DNA from 3 places in the Bradyrhizobium sp. R2.2-H genome. Region 1 is predicted to be linked to each of the others. Evidence: predicted binding sites of a transcription regulator. Region 1 holds the regulator's gene; each other region holds the start of a gene.

Region 1 (10,355 bases):
CATAGCGCTCGGTCAGGCGGCGCGTGATGCGGGTGTCCTCGCAGGCGATGACGTCGACGCCGGCGAGCGTCTGAAGCGCCCGCAGGGTGATGTCGCCGAGATTGCCGATGGGTGTCGCGACCAGATAGAGACCCGGCGCGGCCTTCGGCGTCGCGATCCGATGGGCATCGATGGAGAAACCGCGCGAGGCGGCGTCTTGAGCTTCAGACGTATTTATCGGGGCCGGCTTTGCGCGCATAATGAAGCCAACTTAGGCACGATCCGCAGGGCTGGGAACCTTCTGGTCGAAAAAGATCGTGCCCAGGATCGTGCCCAGATGGGGGGCGAGGAACGGGCGGGAATGTGATCGGCCAGGATCACCTCGAGTGGGAATGAGGGCCATCGCGCCATATTCACGACGGAAACGCCGCCTTGATGCTGGATGAGCGACGGCGAACGGCTGCCAGGACGGGAAGGCGGTCGCGTTAAGCGGCTGTTATCCTTTTGTTTTGGTTAACTGTTTGCCGACAATATACCTGAGTCCGCGGCCTGTGTCGCGGAAGGAATGTCGTGACCGGCCGGCGACGGCGGGTCAGAAGAGAAGCTGCCATGATGGGCCCGCGTCATCCAAAGTCTCTCGCTCCGGGATCCCGATCGTCGGGGGCCACCCGCCGGAGTGCGCTCGGCCTGTTGCTCGGTGCGCCCGTGCTGTCGGCCTGCGCCGGCGTGCAGCAGAGTCTCAGCCAGTTCTCCAACCCGTTCTCGAGTTCCGCGCCGCCGGCCCAGCCGGCGGGTCCCCCGCAACAGGCGACGACCGCCGGCACCGGCGGCGTGAAGGTAGGTCTGATCCTGCCGCTCTCAGCTGCCGGTAACGCCGGGCTCGCCGCGCAATCCATGCGCAACGCCGCCGAGATGGCGCTGGCCGAGTTCCAGAACCCGAACATCCAGCTCCTGATCAAGGACGACAATGGCAGCCCGCAAGGCGCGCAAGCCGGCGCGCAGCAGGCGGTCGACGAAGGCGCCGAGATCATCCTCGGGCCGCTGTTCGCGCAATCGGTGCCGGCGGTGGCGCAGGTCGCGCGCGCGCGCGGCATTTCGGTCATCGCGTTCTCGACCGATTCCAGCATCGCCGGGCGCGGCGTCTATCTGCTCTCGTTCCTGCCGGAGTCCGACGTCAACCGCATCGTCGAATATTCCGCCAGCATCGGAAAGCGCTCTTTCGCCGTGCTGGTGCCCGACAACGCCTACGGCAATGTCGTCGAGGCCGCGGTGAAGGCCGCGGCGCCGCGGCGCGGCGGGCGCATCGTCGCCTTCGAGAAATACGGTGCCGATCGCGCCACGCCGGCACGCACCGTGGCTCAGCAGCTCGGCAGCGCGGACGCGCTGTTCATTGCCGATGACGGCGATGCGGTGGTCTCAGTGGCGGATGCGATGACGGCCGCAGGCGCCAATCTGCGCAACATCCAGCTGCTCGGCACCGGCCTGTGGGATAATCCGCGCGTCTATGCCAGCGCCGCGCTCCAGGGCGGCCTCTACGCCGCGCCCGACCCGGCCGGCTTCCGCGCCTTCTCCGGCCGCTATCGCACCAAATATGGCGGCGAGCCGGTGCGAACCGCCACGCTCGCCTATGACGCGGTCGCCCTCGTTGCCGCCCTCGCGCGCACGCAAGGCACCACGCGTTTCTCGCCCGACGTGCTCACGAACCCTTCCGGCTTCGCCGGTATCGATGGCCTGTTCCGCTTCCGCGCCGATGGCACGAATGAACGCGGGCTCGCGGTGATGAAGGTGACGCAGGGTGGCGGCGTTGCGGTCGCGGGCTCGCCGAAGAGTTTTGGGGCGTAGCTACATCTTCCGTCGTCCCGGACAAGCGCGCCTTAAGCGCGCGCCGATCCGGGACCCATAACCACAGGAAGGGGTTTGACGAAGACTCGTGGTTGTCAGCTTCGTGCCGCGACTTCTCCCTGTGGTTATGGGTCCCGGATCGGCGCTCCGCTTCGCTGCGCTTGTCCGGGACGACGATGGGAGAGAGTTCAGGCCGCAAGATCCGCGACCACCGCATCCAGCACCGGAAATCCGCTGCTGGTCACGCGCAGCCGGCCCGTCGGGTCCACCGTGATCGCGCCTTCCTCGCGCAGCAGCGCGATGCGGCGGGGGTCGAGCGGGCGGCCCGCGAGTGCTTTGTAGCGCTCGGGGTCGATGCCCTCGGCGAGGCGCAGTCCCATCAGCAGGAATTCGTCGGCGCGCTCTTCGCTGTTGAGGCGCTCGTCGGTGACGACGCCGTGGCCGTTGGTCTCGACGCGCAGCAGCCAAGCCTCGGGACGCTTCTCGGTGGCGGTGGCGTGCCTGATACCGTCGATGTCGAGGCGGCCGTGCGCGCCGGGGCCGATGCCGGCATATTCCTCGCCGCGCCAGTATACCAGATTGTGCCGGCACTCGGCGCCGCGCCGGGCGTGATTGGAGATCTCGTAGGCGGGCAGACCCAGCCTGTCGCAGGTCTCCTGCGTGACGTCGTAGAGAGCGCGCGCGACCGCTTCATCCGGCGTCTTCAATTTGCCGGCTTGGTGCAGGCCGAAGAACGGCGTGCCTTCCTCGATCGTCAATTGATAGAGCGACAGATGCTCGGCCGCTTCATCGATTGCCAGACGCAGTTCGTCGGCCCACATCGCCGGCGTCTGGTCGGGGCGGGCGTAGATCAGGTCGAACGAATAGCGGTCGAACGAGCGGCGTGCGATGGCGACGGCATCGAGCGCCTCGCGCGCGCTGTGCATGCGGCCGAGCGCCTTCAGCGAGGCATCGTCGAGCGCCTGCACGCCGAGCGAGACGCGATTGACGCCGGCGGTGCGATAGCCGGCGAAGCGCGTGGCTTCGACGCTGGTCGGGTTCGCTTCCAGCGTGACCTCGACGTCGCCTGCGACGGTCCAGTGCTTGCCGATCGCATCGAGCACGGCGCCGACGGTTGCGGGCTGCATCAGGGATGGCGTGCCGCCACCGAGGAAGATCGAGGTGACCTCGCGGCCCGGCGCACGCCCTGCGGTGGTTGCGATCTCGCGCGCAAAGGCGGAAGCGAAGCGCGCCTCGTCGATCGCGGCGTGGCGAACGTGGCTGTTGAAGTCGCAATAGGGACATTTCGACAGGCAGAACGGCCAGTGCACGTAGACGCCGAAGTCTTGTTTCGACGCGTTTTCCTTGCGCGAACCGGTATTCACTTCGCTCGAAAACGCTCTATCGCGGCTCAAGGCAGATCTCCGCCAGTTTCACGAAGGCGCGGGCGCGATGCGACAGGCCGAGGCCGAGCGGCGGCAGGCCGTGCTTCTCGATGCTCTCCATCTCGCCGAAGGTGCGGTTGTGGCCGTCGGGCAGGAACATCGGGTCGTAGCCGAAGCCGGCAGTCCCGCGCGGTGGCCAGACCAGCGTGCCGTCGACGCGCGCCTCGACCTCTTCGAGATGATCGTCGGGCCAGGCGACGCAGAGTGCCGAGACGAAATGGGCTCTGCGCTTGTCCGGCGTGGTGGCGCCGCGCTCCTGCAACAGGCGCTCGATCTGCGCCATCGCCGCGCTGAAATCCTTGGAAGGGCCAGCCCAGCGCGCGCTGTAGATGCCGGGCGCGCCGTCGAGCGCGTCGACCACGATGCCGGAATCATCGGCGAAGGCGGGAAGCCTGGCTGCTCGCGCCGCCGCGATCGCCTTGATGGCGGCATTGCTGCGGAAATCGCTGCCGGTCTCGTCCGGCTCGGACAGGCCGAGCTCTCCCGCCGACACCGCCTCGATGCCGTACGGCGCAAGCAGCTCCCGCATCTCGGCGAGCTTGCCCGGATTGTGGGTCGCGATGACCAGCTTGTCCGTGATTCGGCGGTGCATGGCTTATTGACTACGCCACAGCCAGTTTCTGCAAGTCCACCAGACGCGCGACGCCCTTGCGGGCCAGCGCCATCAGCGCCAGCAGCTCGGCTTCGGTGAACGGCTCGCGTTCCGCGGTGCCCTGCACCTCGATGATGCGGCCATCGCCGGTCATGACGAAATTGGCGTCGGTCTCGGCCTCGGAATCCTCGGCGTAGTCGAGGTCGAGCACCGGCGTGCCGTTGTAGATGCCGCAGGAGATCGCGGCGACGTTGTCGCGCAGCACGTTGGCCTTGACCATGTTCCGCGCCTTCATCCAGTTGACGCAGTCGGCGAGTGCGACCCAGGCGCCCGTGATCGAGGCCGTGCGCGTGCCGCCGTCGGCCTGAAGCACGTCGCAATCGACCGTGATCTGGCGCTCGCCGAGGGCTTCGAGATTGATGATGGTGCGGAGCGAGCGGCCGATCAGGCGCTGGATCTCGACGGTGCGGCCGCTCTGCTTGCCGGCGGATGCCTCGCGGCGGGTCCGTTCCGAGGTCGCGCGCGGCAGCATGCCGTATTCGGCGGTGACCCAGCCGCGGCCCTGGCCCTTCAGCCACGGCGGCAGGCGGTCCTCCAGCGTGGCGGTGACCAGCACATGGGTGTCGCCGAATTTCACCAGACACGAACCTTCCGCATATTTCACCACGCCACGCTCCAGCGTCACGGGGCGCAATTCGTCGGGCGCACGGCGGCTTGGCCGCATGGGAAATCCTCCAAAACTCACGGGAAAAGGCTGCTCGCGGTGCTTGTAGGTGCGGCGGGGATGGGCGGCAAGGCTTTTTCACCCCGCGGCCGCAAACGCCACGCTTGTCAGAAGCGCCCGGGATAGACAAATTACGAGTATCTGAGAGGAGTTACCGTCTGTGGCCCATCACGATCCGATCCATCTGATCGCGCCGCGCGCAGGCCTTGCCCAGCTCAACGAGCGTTCCCGCGACATCTTTCGTCAAATTGTCGAAAGCTATCTCGCGACCGGCGAGCCTGTCGGCTCGCGCAACATTTCCCGCCTGATCGCCATGCCGCTCTCGCCCGCCTCGGTCCGTAACGTCATGGCGGATCTGGAACAACTCGGCCTGATCTATGCCCCGCACACCTCCGCCGGGCGGTTGCCGACGGAACTCGGCCTGCGCTTCTTCGTCGATGCCCTGATGCAGGTCGGCGACCTCAACGAGGCCGAGCGGCAGTCGATCCAGAGCCAGCTCTCCTCGGTCGGCGAGGCGCAGTCGGTCGAGGCGGCGCTGGACGAGGCCTTGATGCGGCTCTCCGGCCTCACCCGGGCCGCTGCCGTCGTGTTGACGCCAAAATCCAATGCGCGACTGAAGCACATCGAATTCGTCCGCCTGGAACCCGAGAAAGCGCTGGTCATCCTCGTCGGCGAGGACGGCCAGGTGGAAAACCGCGTGCTGACGCTGCCGCCCGGGGTTCCCTCCTCGGCGCTCACCGAGGCCGGCAATTTCCTCAATGCGCGCATCCGCGGCCGCACGCTGGCGGAGGCGCGGCTCGAGCTCGAGACGGCCCTTGCGGAGGCCCGCGCAGAGCTCGATCAGCTGACGCAGAAGGTGATCTCGGCCGGCATCGCCAGCTGGTCCGGCGGCGAGAACGAGGATCGCCAGCTGATCGTCCGCGGCCATGCCAATCTGCTCGAAGATCTGCATGCGCTGGAGGATCTGGAGCGTGTTCGCCTGTTGTTCGACGACCTCGAGACCAAGCGCGGCGTGATCGACCTGCTCGGCCGGGCCGAGACCGCCGAGGGCGTGCGCATCTTCATCGGCAGCGAGAACAAGCTGTTCTCGCTGTCGGGGTCCTCCACCATCATTTCGCCCTATCGGGATGCCGCCGGCCACATCGTCGGCGTTCTCGGCGTGATCGGGCCGACGCGGCTGAATTATGCCCGCGTGATCACGACCGTGGACTACGCCGCCCGCATCGTCAGCCGCCTCTTGGGGGGCTGACCGGCGCCTCCACCGATCACGGGCGCTTGATTTTCGCAAGCTTAGGCACGATATCCGGGCCAACAATCCCTGGAAACGAGTTCGAGATTAGAGCCGATGACCGATCGAGACCGGCAACCCGAAGACACGACCGCGCCGACGCCCGAGCCCGTGGTGTCAAAGCCCTACATCATGCCCGACGATCCCGAGCCGGGCTCGGTCGAAACGTTGCAGAAGGAAGCGGCCGAGGCGCGCGACCGCATGCTGCGGACGCTGGCCGAGATGGAGAATCTGCGCAAGCGCACCACGAAGGAGGTCGCCGACGCGCGCCTCTACGGCATCACCGGCTTTGCCCGCGACGTGCTCGACATCGCCGACAATCTCCAGCGTGCGCTCGATGCCGTTCCGGCCGAAGCGCGTGCTGCGGCCGATCCCGGCCTCACGGCGCTGATCGAGGGTGTCGAGTTGACCGAGCGCTCGCTGCACAGCGCGCTCGAGAAGCATGGCGTGAAAAAGCTCGATCCGCAGGGCCAGAAGTTCGACCCGAATTTCCACCAGGCGATGTACGAAGTGCCCGATGCGTCGGTGCCGTCAGGCACCGTGGTGCAGGTTATGCAGGCCGGCTACACCATCGGCGAGCGCGTGCTGCGCCCGGCGCTGGTCGGTGTCGCCAAGGGCGGTGCGAAGGCAGCCCCCGCCGCCAACAACAATGAATCGAACGGCGCGCCGAACTGATTGAACCTCATGGTTCGCAAAGCGGCCGGTTGAGCTCTCCTCTGGGAGAGTCTTCGCTGGTGCGACAGCGCTCTCCAAGCCTCCCGCAAGCAAGCGAGGGAGGGAGCGCATCTCGCTTGCGGATACAGCTATCCCTTCGGCTGAATGCCGTCGCGGACGGCCCGGAAGCGCGTGAAGGCCGGCAGCCACTGGTCGCGTGGGGCGCTGGCGATGATGCGCAGTGATGCGCCGCCGGTCGAGAAGCGGATCCACTGCACCACGGTCACGGGGACCTTGTCCTTGCCGCTGACGCCGTCGATCCGGGTCTCGAAGCCCTGCTGGCCGTTGATGCGAATCGGCTCGGACATGGTGATGCGCGACTCGCGCACGCCGGGAATCTGGAGCGCCGCCTCCTGGGCGAAGCGGGCGCGGTCGTCGGCCTGCTGCGGGGTGGCGCCGATCACGCCGAGAATCATGAACGGCTTCGATTCGTAACCCGTGCTCTCATCGCCGTCGGCGAGGATGATGCTGCTGCCCGGTGCGAGCGTTCGGATGTCCTTGAAATTGGCGAGATCGGTGATCTTGAACGGCATCAGCGCGATCTGCTCTTCAGCCGAGACCTGCCTGCGGGTGACTGTGCTCGCAAACATCTGCCGCACCGCCTCATCCGTGTAGATCTTGGTCGCATTCTCCGGGATCTGCACCGCGACATAGCCGGAGAAGCCGGCGCCGGGCACGATCATCGAATAGCGCTTCACCGGGGTATCGCCGGCCTTGCCGCTTTCGGTGGTGAAATAGGCGAGGCCCGCGGGGGTCTCGATCTTGTCCTGTGTGACGCCATTGGTCCCGGCGGGATTGGCATTGAAGGCGCTCACGACCTCGCCATAGGCCGCCGGCGGCAGCTCGGTGACCAGTACCTTGACACTGCCATCCTCGCTCTCGAAGCCCGGAAAGGTCTTGGCGGTGCTGAGGCCGATCAGCGGCACCATGCCGAGGCGCAAGCCAGGTGGGAAAACGGCGTCGGCGGCAAGGGCCGGAAACGCTGTTACGGTGAGGAGGGCCAGCGCGGCGAGGGGTCGGATCAGCTTCATGGGCACTCTGATTGGTTCACATTGAGGCCGTTCGATGGTCGGCCGCCGGGCCGCTTTGTCGCGCGAAGCAGCTGCGCCGGCTGTCCGGCCGGTTCGCCTTTTAGCGGGTTTGGCCTTGCCGCAACAGGGCGGGGCCTGTTGCGGGTGGCGGGGGCTTGCCGAGGCCCGAACCTGTCAATAATTCCACACCCGCAAGGGCGGCTGAGCCCGACATCATCTTTCAAAACCCAATGTTTTCGCGGCAGAAACGTAGCTTCGGTCCTTGCGGGCCCCTCCCCCCCTCCTATATGAGCCTCAATCATCGCAATATCGCGGATGTTTGATCTTAGGGGGTTTCGGTTCGGGTGCCTTCTGGGCCCAGCCAACCTGCCGCAAAAAGAAGGGTATCAGGACCATGGGAAAGGTCATTGGGATCGACCTCGGCACCACGAATTCGTGCGTCGCCGTGATGGATGGCAAGAACGCGAAAGTCATCGAGAATTCCGAAGGCATGCGCACGACGCCTTCGATCGTCGCCGTGACGGACGACGGTGAGCGCCTCGTCGGCCAGCCGGCCAAGCGCCAGGCCGTCACCAATCCCGAGCGTACCTTCTTCGCAGTGAAGCGCCTCATCGGCCGCCGCTACGACGACCCGATGGTCGAGAAGGACAAGAAGCTCGTCCCGTACAAGATCGTGAAAGCCTCCAACGGCGACGCCTGGGTCGAGGCCGACGGCCAGACCTACTCGCCCTCGCAGGTCTCGGCGTTCATCTTGCAGAAGATGAAGGAGACCGCGGAAGCCCATCTCGGTCAGAAGGTCGATCAGGCCGTCATCACCGTTCCCGCCTACTTCAACGACGCCCAGCGCCAGGCGACCAAGGACGCCGGCAAGATCGCGGGCCTCGAAGTGCTGCGCATCATCAACGAGCCGACCGCGGCCGCGCTCGCCTACGGCCTCGACAAGACCAAGGCCGGCACCATCGCCGTGTACGACCTCGGCGGCGGCACGTTCGATATCTCCATTCTCGAAATCGGCGACGGCGTGTTCGAGGTGAAGTCGACCAACGGCGACACCTTCCTCGGCGGCGAAGATTTCGACATGCGCCTCGTGGGCTATCTGGCCGACGAGTTCCAGAAGGAGCAGGGCATCAACCTGCGCAACGACAAGCTTGCGTTGCAGCGCCTGAAGGAAGCCGCTGAAAAGGCCAAGATCGAGCTGTCCTCGACGACGCAGACCGAGATCAACCTGCCGTTCATCACGGCGGACCAGACCGGCCCGAAGCATCTGACGATGAAGCTCACCCGTGCCAAGTTCGAGGCGCTGGTCGACGACCTCATCCAGAAGACGGTCGAGCCTTGCCGCAAGGCGCTGAAGGATGCCGGCGTCACCGCCGGTGAGATCGGCGAAGTCGTGCTGGTCGGCGGCATGTCGCGCATGCCGAAGGTCCAGGAAGTCGTGAAGCAGCTGTTCGGCAAGGAGCCGCACAAGGGCGTCAATCCGGACGAAGTCGTGGCGATCGGTGCCGCGATCCAGGCCGGCGTGCTCCAGGGCGACGTCAAGGACGTGCTGCTGCTCGACGTGACCCCGCTGTCACTGGGCATCGAGACGCTGGGCGGCGTGTTCACCCGCATCATCGACCGCAACACCACGATCCCGACCAAGAAGAGCCAGGTGTTCTCGACGGCTGAAGACAATCAGAATGCCGTCACCATCCGCGTCTTCCAGGGCGAGCGTGAAATGGCGGCCGACAACAAAATGCTCGGCCAGTTCGACCTGATGGGTATCCCGCCGGCTCCGCGCGGCATGCCGCAGATCGAGGTGACCTTCGACATCGACGCCAACGGCATCGTCAACGTCTCGGCCAAGGACAAGGCCACGGGCAAGGAGCAGCAGATCCGCATCCAGGCCTCGGGTGGTCTGTCGGAAGCCGACATCGAGAAGATGGTCAAGGACGCCGAGGCCAATGCCGAGGCGGACAAGAAGCGCCGCGAGGCCGTGACCGCCAAGAACGAGGCCGACGGCCTGGTGCATTCGACGGAGAAGGCGTTGGCCGAGCACGGTTCGAAGGTCGCCGAGAGCGAGCGCCGCGCCATCGAGGATGCCGTCAGCGACCTCAAGGAAGCGCTGAAGGGCGACGATGCCGAGGCGATCAAGGCCAAGACCCAGACGCTGGCGCAGGCTTCGATGAAGCTCGGCGAGGCCATGTACAAGCAGCAGGCCGAGGCCGACGCCAAGAAGGATGCGGCCAAGGACGACGTCGTCGATGCGGAATTCACCGAGGTCGACGACGACAAGAACAACAAGAAGTCCGCTTAAGCCCCGAGAGGGTGACGATGCGGGCGACCTGGACCCCACACGCGCTACCGGCCTCCTCCCTCGCGGGGGAGGCCGTCGCGTCGGGGCAGGCGGGCCAAGACTCCCTCGAAGTCGGCCCCGTTACGATCGATCAATTCCCAGCCGTTATTCTCAGCGCTGCCATGCTGCCCTCTGCCGCAAGGTCGAAGGGCGCTTATATCGCCGTATGTCAGCGTTGTTCCGCGCCAACTTGAATCGCGATTGGATAGACCGAGCTCAGCATGTCCACGTCCACCAAGCGCTGCTATTACGAGACCCTCGAAGTCGAACGCGACGCCGACGAATCCAGGCTGAAATCGTCGTTCCGCAAGCTGGCCATGAAATTCCATCCCGACCGCAATCCCGGGGATGAGACCAGCGAGGTCAAGTTCAAGGAAATCAACGAGGCTTACGAGGTCCTGAAAGACAAGGACAAGCGCGCGGCCT
Region 2 (10,355 bases), on a different contig from region 1:
TCTTGCCGACGACGATCGAGCCTTCCACGCCCGCGTTCTCGGAGATCTGGCGGATCGGGGCTTCCAATGCCTTCAGCACGATGTTGATGCCGGCCTGGACGTCGTCATTGGCGTTGGTGAGACGGCCCACCGCCTTCTTGGCGCGGAGCAGCGCGACGCCGCCGCCGGGGACGATGCCTTCCTGCACCGCAGCGCGGGTGGCATTGAGCGCATCCTCGACGCGGTCCTTCTTCTCCTTGACCTCGATCTCGGTGGCGCCGCCGACGCGGATCACCGCGACGCCGCCGGCGAGCTTGGCGAGGCGCTCCTGGAGCTTCTCACGGTCGTAGTCCGAGGTGGTCTCCTCGATCTGGGCCTTGATCTGGCCGACGCGCGCCTCGATGTCGGGCTTCTTGCCGGCGCCCTTGACGATCGTGGTGTTTTCCTTGTCGATCACCACCTTGCCGGCGCGTCCCAGCATCTTCACCGTGACGTTCTCGAGCTTGATGCCGAGCTCCTCGGAGATGAGCTGGCCGCCGGTGAGGATCGCGATGTCCTCCAGCATGGCCTTGCGGCGGTCACCGAAGCCCGGCGCCTTGACGGCCGCGACCTTGAGGCCGCCACGCAGACGGTTGACGACCAGGGTCGCCAGCGCCTCGCCCTCGACGTCCTCGGCGATGATGACGAGCGGCTTGCCCGACTGCACCACGGCCTCCAGCACCGGCAGCATGGCCTGCAGGCCCGAAAGCTTCTTCTCGTGCAGGAGGATGTAGGCATCCTCGAGCTCGGCGGTCATCTTCTCGGCGTTGGTGACGAAGTAGGGGCTGAGATAGCCGCGGTCGAACTTCATGCCTTCGACGATGTCGACCTCGGTGTCGAGCGACTTGTTCTCCTCGACGGTGATGACGCCCTCGTTGCCGACCTTCTGCATCGCCTGGGCGATCATCTTGCCGATGGCGGCGTCACCGTTGGCCGAGATGGTGCCGACCTGGGCGACCTCGGAGGAGGCGGCGACCGGCTTGGCGCGCTTCTCGATGTCCTTGACCACGGCCGCGACTGCGGTGTCGATGCCGCGCTTGAGGTCCATCGGGTTCATGCCGGCCGCAACGGCCTTGGCGCCCTCGCGCACGATGGCCTGGGCCAGTACGGTCGCGGTGGTGGTGCCGTCGCCGGCGGTGTCGTTGGTCTTGGAGGCGACCTCGCGCAGCATCTGGGCGCCCATGTTCTCGAACTTGTCCTCGAGTTCGATCTCCTTGGCGACGGTGACGCCGTCCTTGGTGATGCGGGGCGCGCCGAACGACTTCTCGATGACGACGTTGCGGCCCTTCGGGCCGAGCGTCACCTTGACGGCGTTGGCGAGAATGTCGACGCCGCGCAGCATGCGGTCGCGCGCGTCTCCGGAAAACTTGACGTCTTTGGCAGCCATGTCTGCAATCCCTCGTGTTTCGTGATGTGTCTTGTTCGTGCTGTTTCCTGCCGCGCTCCCTCCGTCTTACCGGGCTTGTCCGGCCTGCACGGCCGTAGCCGCCTCGGCGGGGCAAGCCCGGGCATGACGATGGAGCATTCAGCGGCCGTTCAGGCAGATGGCCTTAGGCCAGCACGCCCATGATGTCCGACTCCTTCATGATCAGGAGCTCTTCGTTGTCGATCTTGACCTCGGTGCCCGACCACTTGCCGAACAGCACGCGGTCGCCGACCTTGAGGTCGATCGGGATCAGCTTGCCGGTCTCGTCGCGGCCGCCGGGCCCGACGGCGACGACCTCGCCCTGCGACGGCTTCTCCTTGGCGGTGTCGGGAATGATGATGCCGCCCTTGGTCTTTTCCTCGGCGTCGATACGTTTGACCACGACACGGTCATGCAGCGGACGAAATTTGGATTTAGCCATGACGTTTCCCTTTGGAGGCTCGCTTCGGAAGGAGTGGAAGTCGGTGGGGCGGCGCGTCCGTCCACCCTCTCCCTGAGAGACCGAACGGCGCGCTTAGCAATCGGGCTTTCCGAGTGCTAATAGTGCGCCCGGAAATATGGCTTGGCCGCGATCCTGTCAAGCAAAGGTGGTTAAGCGATTGTTGAGGCGGATATAGGATGGTGGCATTGGAAACTCGTTCGGGGCGCCGGCGTACAGTAGGACGTCATTGCTCCGGCAGCGGTTTTGCGCTTGGCTGCGGGAGGGGTGCGGCCGTCGTCTTGTTCGGGGGAATGCCATGATCAGTTCAGCTCACGCGCGCACGGTTGCCAATCTGGCGGCAGCCTCCTGTCTGGCGCTGTTGCTGGGCGCCTGCGGCGGCGGCATGAGCCTGCCGTCCTTCTCGTCGTCCTCTCCGCCGCCCGAGGCCGAACCCGGCACGGCTCCGGAAATGCCCGCCACCATCCGCGCCGACGAGATCGTCGGCCGCTGGGGTCTCGCCTCGTTCCAGAACCCGGCCGACCGCGCCCGTACCGAGGCTGCCGCCCGGGCGCAGTGCAAGAACCCCTATGTGATCACCGCGGGCTCCTCCGGCGGCGTGATCATGCATCTGGCCGACCAGGCGACACCGCAGGAACTGCGGCTGAAGGGCTCGCCGAGCGGCAAGAACTACATCGGACCGGCGGGGCCAACCCCCGGCGAGCAGGATCGCGAGATCATCTCCTTCGACGGCCGCGTCCTGATCACCCGCTTCATCGACAAGGACGCCGCCACCCGCTACGGCAACATGGTCTACGTCCGCTGCGCGCCGCGGGCGTGATGTCTCTTAACCCTCTCCCCTTGTGGGCCCTTGTGGGAGAGGGTGGCTCGCCGCAAAGCGGCGAGACGGGTGAGGGGTATCTCTCCGCGAGTGAAAATCTCGCAGTCCAGTTTGCTGAAGCAACCCCTCATCCGGCGCTTCGCGCCACCTTCTCCCACAAGGGGAGAAGGGAAGGGTGCCCCGCGGTTGGTCTTACAAAACAAAAAACGCCGGCTCGCGCCGGCGTTTTCATTTTCCGTAATCCGCGTCCGCTCAGTCGAACAGCGCGTCGATGTCGTCCTGCGAGGCATGGCCGACGTCGCCGGCGAGCTTCGGGCCGTTGAGGAGCTTATCGTCGTCGCTGCGGTTGTCGACATGCGCCGGGACATGGGCCTTGATGGCGTCGACGCCGCCCCAGATGTCCATCATCGCATTGATGTGCTGCTCGATGAACTTCATCGTGGTCATGACCTTGCTGATGCGCTGGCCGGTCAGGTCCTGGAAGTTGCAGGCTTCGAAGATCGAGATGACGCGTTCCTGGATGTCGTCGGCCAGCCGCTTCTGCTGATCGGCCGAGTCCACCTTGGACATTGCGCTGGCGGCCTGGTCGATCGATTCTGCGGCTTCGAGGATCTGCTGGGTCGCCTGCTCGGTGCCGCCGACCACCGCGCCGAGCTCGCCATTGACCTTGGCCATCTCGCCGCCGTCGAAGCTCTTGCCGTGCAGCGTCGCGATCTCGCGCTTGGTGCGATCGATGGCATCGTGGATGAGGTCGAGCTCGACCTTCAGCTTCTCGCACTGCTCGATCTGTGCCCGGTAGGTATCGAGCATGGTGCGCGCTTCGGCCAGCTCGTGGGCCGTCGAGGCGTCGATCGCCGCCATGGCTGCACTGCCGGACAGTGGGGCGGCACCCTTCGCCATCTGTGCGCGGATCGCGCGCAGCTCGGCCATGATCTCGCTATGCATCGGGGGGGCCTCTTCAACTACATCTGGAATGGGCATCTCGCCACCGACGATATCCTCGACACGAAAACGTTTGCGGTGAACAGCCATCAGGAAACTCCCCCACCTCATTCACGCGTCTTTGTAGGCACAAGCGATTTAACACGAAGTTCACAGCGGGAACTGCCAGGCGGCCCGCGAGCGACGCTTCGCGAAGAAGCGATTAACCATGGACGCGCGACGTTCATGGAAAATAAACGCTGATCGCCAAATTGCGCCGCCATTCGCGACGTGGTGAATCCAAACGCCCGATGCGTTTACCAAACGAAACGGCTTTTGCTCTTTATTGACCACGTCGCGGCGCCGATCAGCCAGGCAGCTTCCGCGACGCATGTGATCTAGACGAAACAGTACAGAGTACGTCGATGTTCAAGAAAATGTCTGTCGCGCTGCTCGGCAGCGCTTGCACCTTCATGGCCGGCACCAACGGCGCCGGCGCCTTCGACAACAGCGTGCCGAACGATCCGCCCGCGGTGCTCTACGCGCCGCAGGTGCCGCCGGCGCCGGTGCGCGTCGCTTCCAATTCGAACATGGGTGGCGGCTTCATCGAGTTCCTGTTCGGCGACGGTCCCGGTCGCGGTCCGGCCTACGCGCCGCAGCAGCCGGTGTATCAGCAGCAGCCGGCCTATTACGATCAGCGTCGCCTGCCGCCGATGGGCGAGCCGCAGATGCAAGGCGCAGCTCTCCAGCAGGAGGCGATCGATCCGCGGCAGCGTCCGTTCGATCCTAGATTCGAGAAACAGCTCGTTGACTATAACGGCAACGAAAGTCCCGGCACGATCGTGGTCGATACGCCGAACAAGTTTCTCTATCTCGTCGAGGGCAACGGCAGGGCGATGCGCTACGGCATCGGCGTCGGCCGTCCCGGCTTCACCTGGTCCGGCGTGAAGTCGATCACCGCCAAGCGCGAATGGCCGGACTGGACGCCGCCGAAGGAAATGCTCGCGCGCCGTCCCGATCTGCCCCGGCACATGGAAGGCGGTCCGGAAAATCCTCTTGGCGCCCGCGCGATGTATCTGGGATCGACGCTCTATCGCATTCACGGCTCCAACGAGCCATGGACCATCGGCACCAACGTCTCCTCCGGTTGCATCCGCATGCGCAACGAAGACGTCATCGACCTCTACGGCCGCGTCAATGTCGGCACCAAGGTCGTGGTGATGTGATGCTCGCTTTGCCCTCTCCCCTCGTGGGAGAGGGTGGCTTCGTGTCCAGACCGGATAGATAGGTAACACAGTAGACCGGATGGATGGGTGACAGTTCTCTGTCGACTGGGAGGAACAGTCGATGCCTTGGCGAGAGAGCTGCGCAATGGACGAACGAGTTAGCTTCATTTCGGATCAACGAACCGGCTTGTGGACGATGACGGAGCTTTGCGAGCGCTACGAGATCAGCCGCAAGACCGGTTACAAGTGGCTTGATCGCTACCGGTTGGAGGGACCAAGCGGGCTTGAGGAGCGTTCCCACGCCCCGCGGGCGCATGGGCGAGCGACGCCTCAGCACATCGTGGATGCGATCATTGGGCTTCGGCTGGAGCGGCCGAGCTGGGGACCGCGCAAGATCGTCAGCAAGCTTGCAGCTCGCCAAGGAGACGTGGACTGGCCGTCGGCCTCGACGGCGGGCGAGATTCTCAAACGGGCGGGACTGGTCAGCGAGCGGAAGGTCCGGCGACGAGCGCCGCCACGGATGGGGCAACTGACGGTGCCTCAACATGCCAACCATGTATGGGCCCTCGATCACAAGGGCTGGATCCGGCTGGGCGATGGATCTCGCGTTGAGCCCTTCACCGTAACCGACGGCTTCAGCCGCTATTTGATCAGCTTGGCGGCAACGGGCAGCACGCAATATGCCGAGTGCCGGGCGCCGCTGGAACGGGCGTTTCGCGAGTACGGCTTGCCGCAGGTCATCCGTTCCGACAACGGCTCGCCGTTCGCCTCGACCGGAATGACCGGTCTGACCGCGCTCGCAGTATGGTGGATCAAGCTTGGCATCCGTCATGAGCGGATTGATCCCGGCCATCCGCAGCAGAACGGCCGGCACGAGCGCTTTCACCTCACGCTTCTGGAGGCCATGCAGCCACCTCCACCAACCCGGATCGCACAGGCCCGGCGCTTTGCGGCATTCGTGCGAGACTACAACGAAGAGCGGCCGCACGAGTCGCTTGGCCAGCGACCGCCTGCCAGCGTCTATCAACCTTCACCTCGGGCGATGCCCAGGCGGCTTCCGCAGCCGGATTACCCGGCCGAAGCGGCGGTGCGCCAGGTTCGCTCCAACGGCGAGATCAAATGGAGAGGCGAGTTCGTCCACATTTGCAGCGCTCTCGTTGGTGAAGCCGTTGCCATCGAGGAGACCGAGGACGGATTCTGGCAAGTGCGCTTCTTCGACGTCCCGATCGGCATCATCGACCAGAAAACACGCAAGCTGCGGCGCAGCGCTAGCGCTGCGCCGCAGCCAACCAAATCATGAACCACTGTTACCCATCCATCCGGTCTGTTTTGTTACCAATCCATCCGCTGGACATTCGCTGAAAGCGAAGCCAGGTGAGGGGTCTCTGTCCGCACGAACAGCGTTGCAATTTGGAGAGATACCCCTCATCCGGCGCTCGCGCCACCTTCTCCCACAAGGGGAGAAGGAAGAGGTTCTGAGCAAGAGTTGGAAAATGAGAACGGCCGCCTCTTGGGCGGCGGTTCTTGCTTGCGCGGCTACCAGACGGCCTTACACGTAATCGCTGCCGCCGTCGTCGCCGCCGAAATCGCTGTCGTCGGCCATGTCCATGTTGTCGTCGCGATTGTCGTCGTAGTTCTGATCGTTGTTGTCGCGATCGTTCGAGGCCTGGTCCAAGAAGCCCTGGCGCGAGTCCTGGTTCGAGCCGATGTCGTTGAGGCCGGCATCGCGCGACAGCGACCCGCCCGATTGGTCGCCACCGCCCCAAGGACTTCCACCAGCGCTGCGGTCGCCTGCGGCGCTGGTGTCGCCGAAAGCCTGCTGATGCGAGCCACCCATCATGCCGCGGATGCTGGAGAGCAGCAGCGAGCCGCCGACGACGCCGGCCGCGGCCGCGGCCGCCGTGCCGAGGAACGAGCCGCCGCCACCGCCCGCAGGCGGGGCACCATAACCTTGTCCCGGCCCTTGTCCGGGCCCTTGCACCGGCCCTTGGCCGTAACCCTGTCCATAGGGTGGCTGGCCGTAGCCCGGCTGCGCCTGCTGCATCGCCTGGCCGGTGTTCCAGACCGGTCGCTGCTCACGCGGCGGCACGTTCGGAACCGAGCCGCGCGAGGGGCTCCCGCCGAACAGCGAGTCGCGCATGGTGTCGAGGAAGCCGCCGGACTGGGCGGGCTCGGGCGCCTGGGCGGCCTCCAGCTCCTGGATGCGGTTATGAGCGCGCTTCAGCGCTTCGTCCTGCAACAGCGTGGTCTGCACCAGTGCGTAGACGGCGCCGGGCGCCTTGCGCAGACCGTCGGAGATCGCGGCGACCGCATCGGGATCGCGCGGTGCATTTTCCAGCTTTGAAAGCCGGTCGAAAAGGTCGTCGACGAGCTGGCGTTCCTGCGGCGTCATGATCTGTCTCCTTCGCGCAAAATCAAGCGCGCAGGAGATGTAGGGTTCCATTGTGGCCCCAACAGTGCCGGCCGGATTAAATTTCCGTATGCGACAAGCTGCCTCCTGGCCCGCGTCTCGCCGGGTTCATCCCAGTGTCACGTTGCTGTCCGACAGCAGGCGCGCAAAGGCGTCGCTGGCGAGATAAGCATGCTCGCGCTCGCGGACATCGGTCATCGGGTCGAGGCCGGCGAGGACGTCATCGACGAAGCCGGGATGGCACATCACGAGGCCGCCGTCGGGAAGGCCTTCCAGGAACTGCCGCATCAGCGCGCCGAAATCGGCGGCGCGCGTGAAATCATAGGCGCCGGCGAAGCCCGGGTTGAAGCCGAGGCCGGCGCTGCCGGCGCGGCGGCGGAATCGCGCGCTGAGACTGTCGAGCACCATGGCTTTTGGTGAGGCCAGCCGTTGCCTGAGCGGCAGATCGCGGCCGCCCTGACGCACCCAGGCGCCCGGCGCAGTCTCAACGACCGCATCGACGAAGCCGTCGCGGACCTGCGGGTAGAGCTGCACATGCTGGTGGCCGTCGACGAAATCGGGGGCGCGTCCGAACGCTTCCATGAAGGCTGCCAGCTGCGCCTTGACTTCGTTGCGGAAGAATTCCCGGTCGAGCCGCCGCAAAACGCCCGCGCGCAGCAGCTTCGGAAACGGCATGAACATGTCGCCGTCGAGCGGTCGGAAATGCATGGTGAGCGGCCGGAACGGCGCCGACAGCGTCACGTGCAACCCGATCGTGCAGCGCGGGTTCGTCTTCGCTGCGGACTGAAGCGCCTCGATCTCGCTGCGCGCGATTGCCGGACCCACCATCATCACCGAGGTGGCGTTGAGGCGGCCGCGTTCGATCAGGTCGCGAATGGCGCGGTTGACGGCCGGGCTGATGCCGTAATCGTCGGCGCAGAGCCAGATTCGCCGCGGGCGCGCGGCCGCGCTCATTCGGCCGCCGTCCTGTTCGGGGCGTCCTGGCTTGAAGGGTCCTCGGCCTTGCCGGCCTCGGAGTGCTTCTCGCTGTGCTCGGCGACGAAGTAGATCGGGCGCGCCTTCAGCTCGGACAGGATTTTGCCGATATATTCGCCGACGATACCGATCATGATGAGCTGCACGCCGCCGATCGTCATCAGGCCGATCACGAGCGAGGGATAGCCGGGCACCTGCTTGCCGGTCGTGAACACCTCCCAGAGGATCGACAGGCCGAACAGGAAGGCACCTCCGGCGAGAATGACGCCGAGCAGGCTGGCGAAGCGCAGCGGTGCCACCGAAAACGAGGTCAGGCCCTCGATCGAGAGGCCGAGCAGGCTTGCGGCGTTGAAGGTGGTGACGCCATGGACGCGCGCCGCAGGCTCGTAGTCGACGCGAATCTGGCGAAAGCCGATCCAGCTGGCGAGGCCTTTGAAGAAACGGTTGCGTTCCGGCAACTGCCTGAGTGCGGCGACCGCGCGCGGCGAGAGCAGGCGGAAGTCGCCGGCGTCCTCGGGAATCTTCTGGCGTGCGCCCCAATTGATCAGCGCGTAGAAGCCGTGCACCGCGACCCGGCGCAAGAAGGGCTCGTTGTCGCGATGCGCCTTGGCGGTGTAGACGACGTCATAGCCGTCATCGATCCAGTGCTGCACCAGCTGTTCGATCAGCGCCGGCGGATGCTGGCCGTCCCCGTCCATGAACAGGACGGCGCCGAGCCGGGCATGGTCGAGGCCCGCCATCAGCGCGGCCTCCTTGCCGAAATTGCGCGACAGCGACACCACCTGGACGTCGATCGCATCGGCCGGCAGCGACCGCGCGATCGACAGCGTCGCATCCTTGCTGCCGTCGTCGACGTAGACGACCTCGCAAGTCAGCCGGTAGCGCTGCCGCAGCGTCTTTGCGAGATCGCAGATGCGCTGATGCAGGGCAGCGAGGCCCGCCGCCTCGTTGTAGACGGGGACGACTATCGACAGCCCCTTCGCAGCGGCGCTCGCTGCGGTGGTCGTCATGCCTGATACGTCAGAGCCCAGCGTCATCGATCAAGGTTCCAGAGGCGTTTAGATGTTCTCAACAGCATATGGTAGCTGCCGCTTGCTGTCGCCATGCTGAACGAACCCCGGGCTCACTGCCCGAGGAACGCCGCGAGCTTGGCGAACAGCGGGTTCTCCCGATCGAACACGTAGTCCAGCGAGACCACCGAGACGGTCTCGGCGCCATGCTCGCGCAGGAAGCTCGCCAGCGCATAGAGCTGACCCGGCGGGCAGTGCAGCGTCAGCATGCCTGAAGAAGTCGGACCGCCGAACGGCGCCTCGACGCCGTATCGGCTGTGGGCCTCGCCGAGCAGGGCGGCGTCGCATTGCCGGAAGCGGGTGCGGACTTCGCGGTACTTGTTGGCCCGCGCCCGCGCTGCGATGTGATCGAGGATGACACGCGCCGTCTCTCGCGCCTGCGGCGACCAGTCAGCCCCTTTGGATGCCACCAGATTGGCCTGGCTGCGCAGGATTGTACCGTCGTCGAGCACCCGCAAGCCGTTGGCGGCGAGCGTTGCGCCCGTGGTGGTGATGTCGACGATCAGCTCGGCGCTGCCGGCTGCCGGCGCGCCTTCGGTCGCGCCTGCGCTTTCGACGATGCGGTAATCGGTGATGCCGTGAGCCTGGAAGAAGCCGCGGGTGAGGTTGACGAACTTGGTCGCGACCCGCATCCGCATGTGATGCTGCTCGCGGAAGCCGGTGGTGACATCGTCGAGGTCCGCCATGGTGCGGACGTCGATCCAGGCCTGCGGCACCGCGACCACGACGTCGGCATAGCCGAAGCCGAGCCCTTCGATCAGCGACACGCGCTTGTCGGCATCGGCGATGTTCTCGCGCACCAGGTCCTCGCCGGTGACGCCGAGATGCGCAAAGCCGCGGGCGAGTTGCGAGGCGATCTCGCTCGCCGAGAGATAGGCGACCTCGACATTGTCGAGACCTGCGATCGTGCCGCGGTAGTCGCGGGCGCCGCCGGCCTTCGACAGCTTGAGGCCGGCGCGGGCGAAGAAGGCCTCGGTATTCTCCTGAAGGCGGCCCTTGGAGGGAACGGCCAGAACGAATGGCGCGCTCATGACTTAAGCTCCCACCTTG
Region 3 (10,355 bases), on a different contig from region 1:
TTTGCAGGCAGCGGCGGCGCCTGCTAGGCTCGCCCTGATGAACTGGGACGATCTGCGCATCATCGCCGCGGTCAGGGACGAGGGCACCTATGCCGGCGCCAGCGCGCGGCTGCGCATCGACGAGACCACCGTCGGCCGCAGGCTTGCGCGCATCCAGCGCGATCTCGGCGTGCCGCTGTTCGACGCCGTGGACGGCTTGCGGCGGCCGACGCGCCATTGCGAGGCGGTGCTCGAACATGTCGGCGCGATGGCGGCGCATGCGGCGGCGATCGACCGCATCAAGGACACTCAATCCGGCCCGGTCGGCCGGCTGCGCATCGCCTCGACCAATGCGGTCGCCGAAGAGCTGCTGGCGCCGCATGCGGCCAGCTTCCTGCGCGATCACCCGGGGCTGACGCTGCAATTCCTCACCTCCAGCGGCAACGTCAAGTTCTCGCGCTGGCAGGCCGATCTCGCCATCCGCCTGCGCAAACCGGAGAAGGGCGACTTCACCATCTCCAAGCTCGGCGAGGTCAGGCTGTATTTCTTCGAGCCCGCGGACCGCAGCGGAGCCGAGCCGGTCGCGTGCATCTATCCCGACGAGCTCGACGCGATCCCGGAAGCGCAGTTCCTCCGTGCGAAGCGGCTGACGAACGTGCGCTGCATCACCGACAATATCCGCATCATCCGCACCATGATCCAGTCGCATCAGGCCATCGGCGTGCTGCCCGAGCACAGCTGCGCACCGCTGCTCGCCGACCGCAGCCTCCGCGCCACGCTGCTGCCGAGACGCCGCGACGTCTGGCTCCTGGTGCAGAATCATCTGAAGCGCGATCCGGCGACGCGCGTGACGATCGAGTGGGTACGGCACTGCTTCAGGGATTTGTCGCACGGCTGACCGCTGGCGACGTTCATGGCCTCGCATTGAACGCGGGCCGCGGGACGTGCGACCAAATTCGCAAGTTCGCCGGGGATTGCCCGCGCTCGCAGGTTGCGTAATCTCGCGACGACTACGTCTTTGAACAGGGCAGCTGCATGACCACTCTTGAGCAAACGATCCGTCCCTCGGCACAATCGCGGGAATGGAAGGCGATTGTCATCCTGATCCTGCTGATCCCGGTGCTGTGGTCGCCGCCGTTCCTGTTTCGCTACTTCCTGTACCAGCCGTTCAACATCCCGTCCGGATCGATGACGCCGACGCTGATGGTCGGCGACTACGTCTTTGCGGCGAAATATGCCTATGGCTACGGCCGCTATTCCTTCCCCTTCGCTTCGTCCTGGATCTCGGGCCGCGTCTTTGCCGCCGAGCCCGAGTATGGCGACATGGTCGTGTTCCGAACGCCGAGGGATACTTCCGTCGATTACGTCAAGCGCGTGGTCGGGCTGCCCGGCGACCGCATCCAGATGCAGCAGGGCCGGCTCATCCTCAACGACCGTCCGGTGACGCGCGTTGCGCTGAAGGAGGCACAAGCCGGCGCCGCCTGCGGAGGCGATGACGGAGCGAAGGTCAAGCGCTGGCGCGAGACGCTGCCGAGCGGCGCGAGCTATGTGACCTACGACTGCCTCGACAATGGCTTCCTCGACAACACCAGCGTCTACGCCGTGCCGCCAGGCCATCTCTTCGTGCTCGGCGACAACCGCGACAATTCCACCGACAGCCGCATGGCGTCCGCGATGGGCTTCATTCCGATGGACAATCTCGTCGGCAAGGTGACGCGGATCCTCTGGTCGCTCGATGAGGATGGCGAGCCGCGCTTCGAGCGGTTTGGGAAGTTGGAGTGAAGGGAAGGTCTCTCCTCCCGTCATTCCGGGGCGCGCCCTCTTGGGTGCGAGCCCGGAATCCATAACCACGGGCGGATGTTTTGGCCTACTATGTCTACATCCTCGCGAGTAAGAAGCACGGCACGCTCTATATCGGCGTGACCCGCGATCTCGTGCGCCGTGTGTACGAGCACAAGACAAAGGCCGTTCCTGGCTTCACGAGCAAGTACGGTGTGAACAAGCTGGTCTTGTTCGAGATCTACGACGATCCCGCGACGGCCATTGCCCGCGAGAAGGAGCTCAAGAAATGGCGACGCGATTGGAAGACGCGCCTCATCGAGGAGCAGAACCCGAATTGGGATGATCTTTATCCCGGGATCACCAAATGAGGTTCATCCTGCACTCCTTGTCATTCCGGGGCGGCGCGCAGCGCCGAGCCCGGAATCCATAACCACAGGCGGATGGAATGGCCCGCTGTGCCTGTCGCCCGTAAGAAGGAGTGCAAGAAGTGGCGCCGGGATTGGAAGACTTTAAACCGGGCTGATTTCCATCCCGGGATAGCCAACTGAGGTTCGTGGTTATGGATTCCGGGCTCGCGCCCAAGAGGGCGCGCCCCGGAATGACGACGGGAGGGAGTTTCCCAAAAACAAAAACCCCGGCATCGCTGCCGGGGTTTCGCATTTCTCGACTGTGCCTGAACGGCTGGATCAGAAGTCCATGCCGCCCATACCGCCGCCGGGGGGCATCGCCGGGCCGGCGCCGCCCTTCTTGGGCAGCTCGGCGACCATGGCTTCCGTGGTGATCAGGAGCGCGGCAACGGAGGCAGCGTTCTGGATCGCGGTGCGGACCACCTTGGTCGGGTCGATGATGCCCTTCTTGACGAGGTCGGCATATTCGCCGGTCTGGGAGTCGAAGCCGTAATTGTAGGCCTTGTTCTCCAGGATCTTGCCGACGATCACCGAGCCGTCTTCACCGGCGTTGATCGCGATCTGGCGGGCGGGCGCCGACAGCGCCTTGCGCACGATCTCGACGCCGGTCTTCTGGTCGTCGTTCTTGGTGCGCAGGCCCTTCAGCTGCTCGGAGGCACGGAGCAGGGCGACGCCGCCGCCCGGGACGATGCCTTCCTCGACAGCGGCGCGGGTCGCATGCATCGCGTCATCAACGCGATCCTTGCGCTCCTTCACCTCGACCTCGGTCGCGCCGCCGACGCGGATCACCGCGACGCCGCCCGCGAGCTTGGCGAGACGCTCCTGGAGCTTCTCACGGTCGTAGTCCGAGGTGGTCTCCTCGATCTGCGCCTTGATCTGGGCCACGCGCGCCTCGATGTCGGCCTTCTTGCCGGCGCCGTTGACGATCGTGGTGTTCTCCTTGTCGATCATCACCTTCTTGGCGCGACCGAGCATGTTGAGCGTGACGTTCTCGAGCTTGATGCCGAGATCTTCCGAGATCGCCTGGCCGCCGGTCAGGATCGCGATGTCCTGCAGCATGGCCTTGCGGCGATCGCCGAAGCCCGGAGCCTTGACGGCCGCGACCTTCAGGCCGCCACGCAGGCGGTTCACGACGAGGGTCGCGAGGGCCTCGCCTTCGACGTCCTCGGCGACGATGACCAGCGGCTTGCCGGTCTGCACCACGGCCTCGAGCAGCGGCAGCAGCTCGTTCAGCGAGGAGAGCTTCTTCTCGTTGATGAGGATGTAGGCGTCGTCCATTTCAACGCGCATCTTGTCGGCGTTGGTGACGAAGTAGGGCGAGATGTAGCCGCGGTCGAACTGCATGCCCTCGACGACGTCGAGCTCGGTCTCCAGCGACTTGGCTTCCTCGACGGTGATGACACCCTCGTTGCCGACCTTCTTCATGGCGTCGGAGAGGAACTTGCCGATCTCCTGGTCGCCGTTCGCCGAGATGGTGCCGACCTGGGCGATCTCGTCGTTCGAGGTGACCTTCTTGGAGTTCTTCTGGAGGTCCGCAACGACCGCCTCGACCGCGAGGTCGATGCCGCGCTTGAGGTCCATCGGGTTCATGCCGGCGGCGACCGACTTGGCGCCTTCGCGCACGATCGCCTGGGCCAGCACGGTGGCGGTGGTGGTGCCGTCGCCGGCCGCATCAGCGGACTTGGAGGCGACTTCGCGCACCATCTGGGCGCCCATGTTCTCGAACTTGTCCTCGAGCTCGATCTCCTTGGCGACGGTGACGCCGTCCTTGGTGATGCGGGGAGCGCCGAACGACTTGTCGAGCACGACGTTGCGGCCCTTCGGGCCGAGCGTGACCTTCACCGCGTTGGCGAGAACGTCGACGCCGCGCAGCATCTTGTCGCGCGCATCGACCGAGAATTTGACTTCTTTGGCTGCCATCTGGATTTTTCCTTGGAATGATTTGACTGGAGGGAGAGGGGGCTCTTAGGCCGCCTTCTTCTTGGACTCGCTGACCTCGAGAACGCCCATCACGTCGCTCTCCTTCATGATCAGCAGGTCCTGGCCGTCGATCTTGACCTCGGTGCCGGACCACTTGCCGAACAGCACGCGGTCGCCGACCTTCAGGTCGATCGGGACCAGCTTGCCGGACTCGTCGCGGCCACCCGGGCCAACAGCGACGACTTCGCCCTGGGAGGGCTTTTCCTTGGCAGTGTCGGGAATGATGATGCCGCCAGCGGTCTTCTCTTCTGCGTCGATGCGCTTGACCACGACGCGGTCGTGAAGCGGACGGAATTTCATGCAGTCCTCCTAAGCAATTGCACGTGTTGAGGATTTTGAGATTGTTAGCAGTCGTTGCCCGCGAGTGCTAGCACGGGCGAAGCTGAGATAAGCCAGGAATTTTGCGGGGGCAAGGCCTTCTAGCAGAAAAATTAGCACCCGAAAGCACGGACTGCCAGAATCTCTTTGCCATCGTTAACCGACGCCGGGCCCGTATTAGCACGGAGCTGCATCTGCTGCTAACGCATTGAATTTCAACAGCTTGTTAAACTTTTGGGCTTGAGATGGGTTGTCAGTTTGCGTCACATTTCTCTCATGTGAGCGCATCGATTCCGGGTGGCTCCCGGGGCACCGAGCAAGCCACCCCCGAATGCGCTCCTGCAAAGGAGGTTTGGCATGGGACTGCGGAGTGGGGGCGTTTCCGAGGATTTCCGGAAACAGATGCTAGGCTACGGACTGACGACGGCGCAAATTCTCTATCGGATGCCGGATCATCCTTCGCTGCTCCAGACCTACGTCTGGCAGAACTACGACATGTTTCCGAAATTTCCGGCGCTGAAGGATTTCCTGGCGTTCTGGCAGGAAAAGCTCGATGGCCCCCTCCATTCGGTCACGGTGGCGCATTCCAAGCTGATCAAGCCGGCCGAGCTGCGCGCCGTGGATGGCGTGTTCCGGCTGCATTGAGCCGGAGATCAGACCCCGCCGCTGCAGTAGCGTTTCCACATCGCGCGATAGGCGTCGTCCGCTGCTCGCGCATATGAGACGGGGTTGCCGGCGGCCGCAGCGTTGATCTGTCCGGGCAGTTCGCGGCGCAATCGATCGAGATCGCCGATCCGCGCGGCGCGGCCGACTGCGATCTGGGCATATGCCTCATCGCTGTCTGCGACCCAGTCCGGCAAGCCAAGCGCGGAGAGGATGGCGCCGGCGGCACGGCTGGGCAGACTGTTCCCGAGCTTCGCCACCACGGGCACCCCCATCTGCAGGGCCTCCCATGTGCTGACGCCGCCGTTCTGCGGGAACGGGTCGAGCGCAACGTCGACGCGATTGAACGATGCCAGATGTTCGCTCCGCAAGGTGGCTCCGAGCAGATCGACGCGTTCGGCCGGCAATCGACAAGCCGCAAATCGCGCCAGCAGCTTGTCGCGAACCAGCTGATCGTCCAGCGCAACATCCTTGATCAGCAGTCGCGAGCCAGGGACCCGCGCGAGAATCCTGGACCAGACTTCCGCAGCCTCGTCCGAAATCTTGCTGATGCGGTTGAAGACACCGAACGTGACGAAGCCGTTCGAGAGAGCTGGCGCCTGCGCCCGCGCAATCCCGGCCGGCAGCGGCGCCAGCGTCACGAAGCATGGCAGGTCGACGACGGTCTCCGCAAACAAATGCCGAACCGCGGCAGGAATCGCGACCGGGTCCGAGAACAGATAATCGATCGTCGGCAGTCCGGTGCCGGTGCCGTGGCCCCAGCCGTGCACCTGGATCGGTGCCGGCTTGCGCGCAAACACGCCGAGGCGGTTTCCTCTGGTGTGGCCGGACAGATCGATCAGGATATCGACGCGATCGGCGCGAATCTGAGCGGCGAGGCGATCGTCGGTCCATTGCGCGGCGTCACGCCAGCGGTCGGCGATCCCCTGAAATTCGCTCGTCGTCGCATCCGCTTTCGACGAGCAGGAGTAGCACACGATCTCGAACTGCGCGCGGTCATGGTATTGCAGCACGGGCTTGAAGATGAACGCGGCCGAATGCGCGTTGAAATCCGACGAGACATAGCCAAGCACCAGACGCCGATCCGGATCGCGGCTGTTGTCATGGGGCGCCGCCACCTCTGCAGCGATCTTCGCGCCGATCCGCTCCCACCAGACTTGCCGCGCTTGCTGATGCTGTTCAACGCTGGCGTCGGCCACGAAATCGAGCGTGAATATCTTGCTGGAGATCGCGCTCTGGAGGTCAGGCCGGATGTCGAGAGCTCGGTCGAAGCTGGCGAGGGCTTCGTCGACCCGGCCAAGTCCGGCGAAACAAAGACCCAGCACAAGGTGGGCTTGGTCGGAATCGGGAGCGATCGCGAGAGCCCTCTCGCAATCGGACAATGCCTCGGCAATTTGCTGGGTCTGGAGCAGGACATTGGCGCGCCAGAGCCATCCGTTCACGTCGTCGGGTGCCAGGGCAATTGCCCGATTGCAATCCGCCATGGCCTCGTCAAATCGCTGAAGCTCCCGCAATGCGACGGCGCGGTTCGCCAGTGCCGCGGCATAGTCGGGCTTGATCGAGAGCGCGCGGTTCAGGCTTGTGAGAGCCTCGTCATAGTTGCGCAGACGGCAGAGCGCAGCGCCCCGGCCGTTGTGGGCTTCGGCAAGGTTTCCGTCCAATGCGAGCGCCCGATCGTAGCTCTCGAGCGCTTCGAGGTGCAGATCAAGCGCCGCGCTTGCGTTGCCGAGATTGGACAGGGCCAGGGCGTAGTTGGGCTTTAACGCGAGTGCCTTTCGATGGCTTGCTCGGGCCTCATCGTGGCGCTTCAGCCCGTTGAGCGCGACGCCCAGACCCATGTGAGCTTCGGCAGATCGCGGATCCACGGCAACCGCCCGGCTCAGTAGAATTTCAGCCTGCTGATAGTTCTTGGCATCGGACTCCATGACGCCGAGCATATGCAGCGCGATGAATTGATTGGGCGCGATCTGGAGCAGTTGTCGGTAGGCGGCCCGGGCCTCGGACAGAAGCCCCTTCTTGTGCAACTCGAGTGCGCGCCCGAGCAATGGCAGCACTTCGGCCTTCTGCCGTTTCTGAAGCCGGGCATTTTGAAATGCACGCTGACCGACGCTGCTGCCCATGAATCAATTCCCCCAGGTCTCCCGGCGAGATTAATTCAGCGAGAGAGTGAATACGAGACGATGGCCGCTCGCCACGACAGCCTGGGACAAGCTACGGCCGATTGGGTTCGTCGAGCTCATTGCCCCAGGCCCCGCAATTGCTGCCTCGCCCAAGACTGGGTAATCTGCCTTCGGGTTGGTCCCGTCAGGCGGACGCGGCTCGGATCAGGGAGGCAGACAATGGCCAAGCAAAAGGCATCGAGACCCGCAACGAAGACTGCGGTGAAGAAGCGGAGCGGCGTGAAGGCCGCAGCGCGATCCCCGGCGCGCAAGGCGGTGAAGGCGAAGGCGCGCACCGTCGCTCCGAAGAAGCCCGTGCGGCCGAAGCAGCGTATCGCCGTCAGCCATCACCGCGAGGAAGACTTCAAGGCCGACGGCCTGCGTGCCTATGCCAGCTACCGCGATCTCGGGATCGCCGAGGCGACCCATGGCCTCGCGCAGGCACATGTGATCCGCTTGCAAGGCCCCTGCAATCCGGCCGAGGTATCCAAGCTCCACTATCACGACGTCGAATTCCAGATGGTCTACGTGCTCAAGGGCTGGGTAAAGACCTATATGGACGGCCAGGGCGAGACCCTGATGAAGCAAGGCAGCGCCTGGACCCAGCCGCCGAAGATCAGGCACATGATCCTGGATTATTCCGATGATGTGGAACTGCTGGAGGTGATCCTGCCGGCGGAGTTCAAGACGGTGGAGTTGAAGGCGTGATGTCATTCCGGGGCGCGCGTAGCGCGAACCCGGAATCCATTTCTCCGCTTGTGTCGTGGCGCGATGGATTCCGGGCTCGCGACTTTGTCGCGCCCCGGAATGACGGCGGGAGAGATTACGCCAACACCCCCACCATCGCGCCCATCAAGCACGTCGTCAGCGTGCCCGATACGATCGACTTCAGCCCCAGCGCGTTGATCTCCTCGCGCCGCTCCGGCGCCATCACGCCGAGGCCGCCGATCATGATGCCGAGGCTGGCGAAATTGGCGAAGCCGCACATCGCATAGAGCATGATCAGCCGCGAGCGCGGGTCGAGCGCGTCGGGCGGCAGCTTCGAGAAGTCGACATAGGCGATCAATTCGTTGAGCACGGTCTTGGTGCCCATCAGGCTGCCGGCGGTGATCGCCTGATCCCACGGCAATCCCATCAGCCAGCACACCGGTGCCATGACGAGGCCGAGCAGACGCTGCAGCGAGATCGCGGCACCGCCAATGTGCGGCAGGAGGCCGAGCATGGCGTTGACGAGGTACACCAGCGCCACCAGCACCAGCAGCATGGCGACGATGTTGAGCAATAATTCGAGGCCGGCCGTGGTGCCCTTCACGATCGCATCCATCGTGCTGGACACGTCCATCTCGGGATCCTCCAGCGCGCCGCCGGTGCGCTTGTCGGAGGTCTCGGGCACCATGATCAGGCTGACCAGGATCGCGGCCGGCGCGCCCAGCACGGAGGCGATGACGAAATGCGCGGCGGCGTCGGGGATGAGGGGAGCAAGCAGCGTCGCATAGAGCACCAGCACCGTGCCGGCGATGCCCGCCATGCCGCCGGTCATCACCAGGAACAGCTCGCTGCGGGTCATCTGTGCCAGATAGGGCCGCACGAACAGAGGTGCCTCGACCATACCGAGGAAGACATTGGCGGCGGTCGACAGCCCGACCGCGCCGCCGACGCCGAGCGTGCGCTCGAGCAGCCATGCCAAGCCGCGCACGATCGGTGGCAGCACGCGCCAATAGAACAGCAGCGTCGTCAGCACGCTCATCACCAGAACGATCGGCAGCGCCTGGAACGCCAGGATGAAATCGGCGCCGGGCACCTTCAGATCGAATGGCAGGGCGCCGCCGCCGACATAGCCGAACACAAAGGCGGAGCCGGCGCGGGAGGCCGCCGAGATCGCGCCGACCGCGTCGTTGATGGTGCCGAACGCATGCGCGACGACCGGCAGCTTCAGCAGCACGACCGCGGTGACGAAGGTCGCGGCGAGGCCGATCGCCGCCTGGCGCAGCGAGACCGCGCGACGATTCTCCGCCAGTGCGAAGGCGATCAGCAGCAATGCGAAAATGCCGAATGCCGATTGCAGGCGCAGCATGATGTTCCCAAACCTTCAATGATTATGGCCGGGCAGGCGCTGCAAAGGCAATGCCGGCAAGCGGCAGAGAGCATCCTGCTGTTGACAAGCAGGTCCGCCTCAGCCACGCGGGGCGGCGAGATCAGGGCCCAAACGTTCCAAGGGTGTCCCAAGAGACGATGCCAGAGCAACCAACAGCCGCGGATTCGCCGGTTACGGCCCGCGTGCTCCTGTCCCACCGCGCCTTCCTGTTCTTCCTGCTCTCGCGCAGCCTGTCTCGCTTTTCCAGCCAGATCGCGGCGGTCGCGATCGGCTGGCAGATCTACGATCTCACCGGCTCGGCATTCGACCTCGGCATGGTCGGCCTCGTGCAGTTCCTGCCCACCGCGCTCCTGGTGTTCGTCGCAGGCCACGCCGCCGACCGCTACGAGCGCAAGCGCGTGGTCCAGCTCTGTCAGCTCGTGGAAGCCGCGACCGCGCTTTATCTCGCATTCGCCACCTATTTCGGCGCGGTCGGCGAGGTGCAGATATTCATTGCAACCTTCGTGCTCGGCATTGCCGGCGCATTCGAGAGCCCGACCACGGCGGCGTTGTTGCCGCTGATCGCACCGCAAGGGTCGCTCCAGCGTGCCACGGCCATTTCCAGCGGCGCGGCGCAGGTCGCGACTATCACCGGGCCGGCGCTCGGCGGCTTCGCCTACGCGGTCGCCCCGCATCTGGCCTATGCCGGGATGGTGCTGTTCTGGGTTTTGGGGATGATTCTGACCGGCTTCATCCGGCCGCGCCCGCAAGCGGTGCTCAAGGAGGGGACGAACTCGGACAATATCTTTGCCGGCGTCCGCTTCATCCGCAGCAATCCCGCGATCCTGGGCACCATCTCGCTGGACCTGTTCGCCGTGCTGTTCGGCGGCGTCACGGCATTGCTGCCGATCTATGCCCGCGACATCCTGCAGACCGGCCCGGTTGGGCTCGGCGTGCTGCGCGCGGCGCCCGCGGTCGGCGCGCTGTTGATGA

What was found. Region 1 encodes HrcA, which represses chaperone genes, less so after heat shock. Its sites were predicted from a motif close to GTTAGCACTCNCNNNNNGNGAGTGCTAAC; they were not measured.
Region 2: a site for HrcA is predicted at 1,958-1,986, ahead of EDE08_RS12630 (co-chaperone GroES). Genes of this name have one in related genera too.
Region 3: a site for HrcA is predicted at 4,492-4,520, ahead of groES (co-chaperone GroES). Genes of this name have one in related genera too.

What each region holds. Positions count from the first base shown of each region.
Region 1 covers NZ_SMBR01000007.1:284,513-294,867, reverse strand. The annotation lists gene rsmI (16S rRNA (cytidine(1402)-2'-O)-methyltransferase) at 1-238, opposite strand, end outside; gene EDE08_RS20135 (penicillin-binding protein activator) at 589-1,821, shown strand; gene hemW (radical SAM family heme chaperone HemW) at 2,010-3,185, opposite strand; gene rdgB (RdgB/HAM1 family non-canonical purine NTP pyrophosphatase) at 3,202-3,837, opposite strand; gene rph (ribonuclease PH) at 3,848-4,561, opposite strand; gene hrcA (heat-inducible transcriptional repressor HrcA) at 4,722-5,810, shown strand; gene grpE (nucleotide exchange factor GrpE) at 5,907-6,524, shown strand; gene EDE08_RS20105 (hypothetical protein) at 6,653-7,594, opposite strand; gene dnaK (molecular chaperone DnaK) at 7,989-9,890, shown strand; gene dnaJ (molecular chaperone DnaJ) at 10,151-10,355, shown strand, end outside.
Region 2 covers NZ_SMBR01000004.1:337,633-347,987, reverse strand. The annotation lists gene groL (chaperonin GroEL) at 1-1,405, opposite strand, end outside; gene EDE08_RS12630 (co-chaperone GroES) at 1,569-1,865, opposite strand; gene EDE08_RS12625 (hypothetical protein) at 2,182-2,703, shown strand; gene EDE08_RS12620 (protein phosphatase CheZ) at 2,956-3,735, opposite strand; gene EDE08_RS12615 (L,D-transpeptidase) at 4,050-4,850, shown strand; gene EDE08_RS12610 (IS481 family transposase) at 4,996-6,150, shown strand; gene EDE08_RS12605 (DUF2076 domain-containing protein) at 6,400-7,242, opposite strand; gene EDE08_RS12600 (ChbG/HpnK family deacetylase) at 7,369-8,214, opposite strand; gene EDE08_RS12595 (glycosyltransferase family 2 protein) at 8,211-9,272, opposite strand; gene hisG (ATP phosphoribosyltransferase) at 9,359-10,336, opposite strand; gene EDE08_RS12585 (ATP phosphoribosyltransferase regulatory subunit) at 10,340-10,355, opposite strand, start outside.
Region 3 covers NZ_SMBR01000009.1:149,739-160,093, forward strand. The annotation lists gene EDE08_RS23510 (LysR family transcriptional regulator) at 38-877, shown strand; gene lepB (signal peptidase I) at 1,015-1,761, shown strand; gene EDE08_RS23520 (GIY-YIG nuclease family protein) at 1,842-2,129, shown strand; gene groL (chaperonin GroEL) at 2,448-4,088, opposite strand; gene groES (co-chaperone GroES) at 4,134-4,448, opposite strand; gene EDE08_RS23535 (usg protein) at 4,824-5,111, shown strand; gene EDE08_RS23540 (tetratricopeptide repeat protein) at 5,120-7,249, opposite strand; gene EDE08_RS23545 (cupin domain-containing protein) at 7,469-7,996, shown strand; gene EDE08_RS23550 (NupC/NupG family nucleoside CNT transporter) at 8,112-9,362, opposite strand; gene EDE08_RS23555 (MFS transporter) at 9,521-10,355, shown strand, end outside.